2 regions of the Serratia sp. TSO36 genome follow, and region 1 is predicted to be linked to the other one. Evidence: predicted binding sites of a transcription regulator. Region 1 holds the regulator's gene; the other holds the start of a gene.
What was found. Region 1 encodes CRP, which controls carbon source genes, mostly activating them, when cyclic AMP is high. Its sites were predicted from a motif close to ATGTGANNNNNNTCACAT; they were not measured.
Positions count from the first base shown of each region.

Region 2: the regulator CRP is predicted to act here: its motif matches at 1,403-1,420, upstream of ACK3CV_RS12460 (YjcB family protein).

Region 1 is NZ_JBJZOU010000026.1:50,504-52,898, reverse strand. It holds gene ACK3CV_RS23310 (YccS/YhfK family putative transporter) at 1-1,001, opposite strand, end outside; gene crp (cAMP-activated global transcriptional regulator CRP) at 1,052-1,684, opposite strand; gene ACK3CV_RS23300 (OsmC family protein) at 2,067-2,395, shown strand, end outside.
Region 2 is NZ_JBJZOU010000014.1:12,837-15,231, forward strand. It holds gene ACK3CV_RS12450 (multidrug efflux MFS transporter) at 1-328, opposite strand, end outside; gene ACK3CV_RS12455 (MarR family winged helix-turn-helix transcriptional regulator) at 557-1,006, shown strand; gene ACK3CV_RS12460 (YjcB family protein) at 1,044-1,325, opposite strand; gene mrdA (penicillin-binding protein 2) at 1,621-2,395, shown strand, end outside.

The DNA of each region.
Region 1 (2,395 bases):
AGCGGATGCTGGGTGCGAAGCAGGCGGGCGATGCGGCTGAAGTGGTAATAACAAAACTGGCCTACCGGGTTATCGGGATGCTGCGCCGCCATTTTTTCCAGCGCCGCCAGCTCGTGGGCCATGGAGAAGCGCTTCGAATGTTGATGATAGAGAATATCGTGCGCCACTACGCGCAGCCGGCCGGCGATCACCTGAGCATTGCGGCGAATGATTGCTTCGGCCTGGCTCTGCTCCACCAGTTTTTGCACTTCCTCCGGCAGATGCAGGCTGACGGTGATGTGCTCCTGCAGGTCCATCGCCACCTGAAAGGCGCGCTGCAGGCGCTTTTGCTCGAGGTTGTTGGCGTGCGGCAGGAAATTAAGCTGTTGGTACAACAGGCTGATCAGATCCATCACCTTTTGCTGGCGCACCAGCAGCGGCGGCAGCGCGGTTTGCGGATCGGTGTGCTGGGTCAGCAGCGAGTATTTGGCCTCGAAATAGTCTGCCAGTTCCAGGTAGAGCTGGCTCAGCGTCTCGCGCATCGGCTGCTCTTTCCACAGCTTGAACCAGAACCAGGTGAATAAGCCGTACCAGACGGTGCCGATGGCGTACAGCAGCGGCGCCTGCCAGATGGGCACCGTGCCGGCCGTGCTGAGGGCGAAGATGGCGGCCACCAGCGCCGCCGGCAACAGCCGGGCGTGCAGCGGGCTGATTTCACCGGTGACGCCGAGCAGCAGCGCCAGGCCCAGCATCAGAGCCGGCAGCGGCACGTGCCACAGTAGGGCTTGTTGCAGCAGCACGCTGCTGAAGGCGAACAGCGAGCCGCCAACCACCAGCCGTTTAAAGAAGCGCTTATGCGGCGTGTCCAGACCGGCGATATTGCAGCAGGCGGGCACCAGAGAGAACATCAGGCCGAGCTGCAGCTGGCCTATCAACAAGCCGAACAGCACCGGCAGGCACAACACCAGCGTTTGTCGCAGTGCGTAGTTGATTTCCGGGTGGTAGATCAGGCGGCGCCACATGGCAGAGAGCAGATAAAAAAACGGCGCAGATTGCGCCGTTTCTTCAGGGATTAACGGGTGCCGTAGACGACAATGGTTTTGCCGTGGGCGGAAATCAGGTTTTGATCTTCCAGCATTTTCAGAATACGGCCAACGGTTTCGCGCGAGCAGCCGACGATCTGGCCGATCTCCTGACGGGTGATCTTGATCTGCATGCCGTCCGGGTGAGTCATGGCGTCGGGTTGCTTCGCCAGATTCAGCAGGGTTTGCGCGATGCGGCCGGTCACGTCCAGGAAGGCGAGGTTGCCCACTTTTTCGGAGGTGACCTGCAGGCGGCTCGCCATTTGGGCGGACAGACGCATCAGGATGTCCGGGTTCACCTGGATCAGCTGGCGGAATTTCTTGTAGGAAATTTCGGCCACTTCACAGGCGGTTTTCGCGCGAACCCAGGCGCTGCGCTCCTGGCCTTCTTCGAACAATCCGAGCTCGCCGATGAAATCCCCCTGGTTGAGGTAGGACAGGATCATCTCTTTACCTTCTTCATCCTTGATCAGCACCGCGACGGAGCCTTTCACGATGTAGTAAAGCGTTTCGGCCTTTTCACCTTGGTGAATCAGCGTACTCTTCGATGGATATTTGTGGATATGGCAATGAGACAGGAACCATTCGAGAGTAGGGTCTGTTTGCGGTTTGCCGAGAACCATTCGCTGTTATCCTCTGTTGTTATCGCTGCCTTGTGTCACAGGGGTCAGAGTTCCCTGTAAAACCCGCCTGTAGCCGCAATCATGAGCGAGGGCTACCGGCAAGTTTTGAGGCGTGTCATAAAAATACGCTGTCGCTCTAGCATATTAACTTGCCGTAAGCGCTGCAAGCTACATTCTGTTAACATACCGGTAAAGGAGCCTTTCTCTGGGCGTTTCCCTGAAATTCAGTGTCCCGGAAAGATTTATTGCGGCTCTGTTTGTAGCACAGAGTAAGGCGGGTGTCTCGTGTTGTCTCGCTTCAGCATGATTAGCATCAGGTTACGTTGCCTGTTTCTATGCGAAAGCGTACTCTGATTTTAAGAAATCAACCGGAGTGACCAGAATGCAGGCAAGAGTTAAATGGGTGGAAGGGTTAACGTTTTTGGGTGAATCGGCCTCCGGCCACCAGGTGCTGATGGACGGCAACGCCGGCGATAAAGCACCCAGCCCGATGGAGATGGTGCTGATGTCGGTGGGCGGCTGTAGCGCGATCGACGTGGTGTCCATCCTGCAAAAAGGGCGCAACGACGTGCGCGACTGCGAGGTGAAGCTGACCTCCGAGCGCCGCGAAGAAGCTCCGCGGTTGTTCACCCATATCAACCTGCATTTCATCGTTACCGGCCAGGATCTGACCGACAAGATCGTCGAGCGTGCGGTGAACCTGTCGGCGGA
Region 2 (2,395 bases), on a different contig from region 1:
CCATCAGGGCGCGCAGTGCGAACAGCTGCCAGACGTTGGTGGCCAGCCCCTGCAGCGCGATGACGATCGCCATGCCCAGCGAGGCGCGCAGCAGCATCAGCTTGCGGCCTTTGCGGTCGGCCAGGCTGCCCCACAGCGGCGACACCACCGCCGAGACCAAAAAGGTGCCGCTGAACACCAGCCCGGACCACAGGCTGAGGGATTGGTGATCGTTGACGCCGAGCTGTTCGACGTACAGCGGCAGAAAAGGGAGGATTTGGCTCATCGCCAGCCCGGTGAAGAAACACCCGAGCCAGACCGAGATCAGATTGACTTTCCACGCTTCCATCGGCTTACCGTACCACGTTGAATAAGGAGGGATTTATTAAGCAAAATAATAATAACACTGCAAATTAATCGGCGAGGGGCAAATGCGTGAGCAAACGTAACCCTGCCGATGCAGTGTCTTTTTTGCTATATATTAATAGCTATATTATCATAGGTAATTGGGTTAAGCCAGAGCCGCGCGATCCGGCGGTGTGAAAGCAGAGATAAACTGAACGCTAGATTGATGCCAATGAAAAAAGATCATCCTGAAGACGTGACGCTGCTGCGCACGCAGTTAATGTCGCTGGTGCGCCGTTTACGGCGCGAATCGCGCAGCGACGAAAAATCCTGGGCCCAGCTGATGCTGTTGGGGGCTATCGATCGCCACGGCGGCGAGGCGACGCCGTCGCTGCTGGCGGAATCGGAGCGCATGCGTTCCTCTAACCTGGCGGCCGCCTTGCGTGAGCTGGAGGCCGATGGGCTGCTGGTGCGCACGCCGGATGCCGAAGACAAACGCCGGGTGCGGGTGCGCCTGACGCCCGCCGGGCTGGGCCTGCTGCAGCAAAGCCGCAGCCGGCGCGAGGCGTGGCTGCTGGCGGCGATGGAGAGCTGTTTAACGGAGCAGGAGCAGGCGCTGTTGATTGAGGCGGGGGCCTTGATGGCGCGGCTGGCGGCGGCGCCGTCAGCGGAAACGGAATAATCGGCGGGGCGGCCGGTGCGCCGCCCCCGCGACGAGGTTACGGCATCGGCCAATCGACCGGCATGGTGCTGACCACGTCCACATAGCGATCCCAGGCCGATGACCAGAATTGGGTGAAAGCTTCCAGGGTGAGGTGGATGCCCATCAGGCCCATCACGAACCAGCAGGCGGTAAACAGGCCCAGGCTGCTGAACATGAACGCCATGCCGTTGCGGCTGGTTTTACGGCAAACGACGTTTAACTGGCTGGCGAAGAACATCATCACGGCGCTCAGCAACTCCCAGCGCATCATGATTAAACCGGTGGCAATGGTACTCATCGAACTCGATCCTATATAACAAAAATCCGCATCCGGCAGGGCGCCGACAGGGAAATGCGGGGGGAATATCGGGAATAGTGTGATTCAGATCACATTGTAGCATTGGGGCGAACGGCGGCTCAATGAGAAGCGCGGTGAAAAAAACGCCGACGGTAACATTCCAATATGCTGAAACAGTTATGCCATTTCATTAGCAACCTTTTCATGGGGCGGTGCGCCCGATAACGCTATGCTTGCCGGCTTTTCAGTTCCCTGATTTTGCGGGGAAATGTGACGCAAAAGGTATCGGCACCGCATGGCCCTGTTAAAAGAAACAATTCGCGACCACTCTGCGGAAGAGAGGCTGTTTATCCGCCGGGCAGGCGTGGCGCTGGCGCTGGTGGTGGTCTGTTTCGGCGCGCTGATCGTCAACCTCTACCGGCTGCAAATCCGCCAGCACGGCTTTTACCAGACGCGCTCCAACCAGAACGACATCAAAATGCTGCCGATCGCCCCCAGCCGGGGGCTGATCTTCGATCGCAACGGCACGCCTTTGGTGCGAAACGTGACACTGTATCGTATCGAGATCACGCCCAGTAAAATCAGCGACATGGCGGCGCTGCTGCAGGCGCTGACGCCGATCGTCGACCTGACGCCGGAAGACATCAGCGCGTTTCGCGACGACATGCACCACAACAGCCGCTACAAACCGGTGACGCTCAAAGCCGGGCTGAGCGACACCGAGGTGGCGCGCTTTGCCGTCAATCAATACCGTTTCGACGGAGTGACGATCGATACCTATCAACAGCGTGAATATCCTTACGGCGCCCAGCTGGCGCACGTGCTGGGCTATGTGTCGAAGATCAACGACAGCGATCTCAAACGCCTGGACAAGGCCGGGCTGAGCGAGAACTATGCCGCCGATCGCAACATCGGCAAACAGGGCATCGAGGCCTATTACGAGGCCGAACTGCACGGCACCACCGGCTATCAGGAGGTGGAGGTGGATAACCACGGGCGGGTGATCCGCCTGCTGAAGGAGCAGCCGCCGAAGGCCGGCAAGAACATCTACCTGACGCTGGATTTGCCGC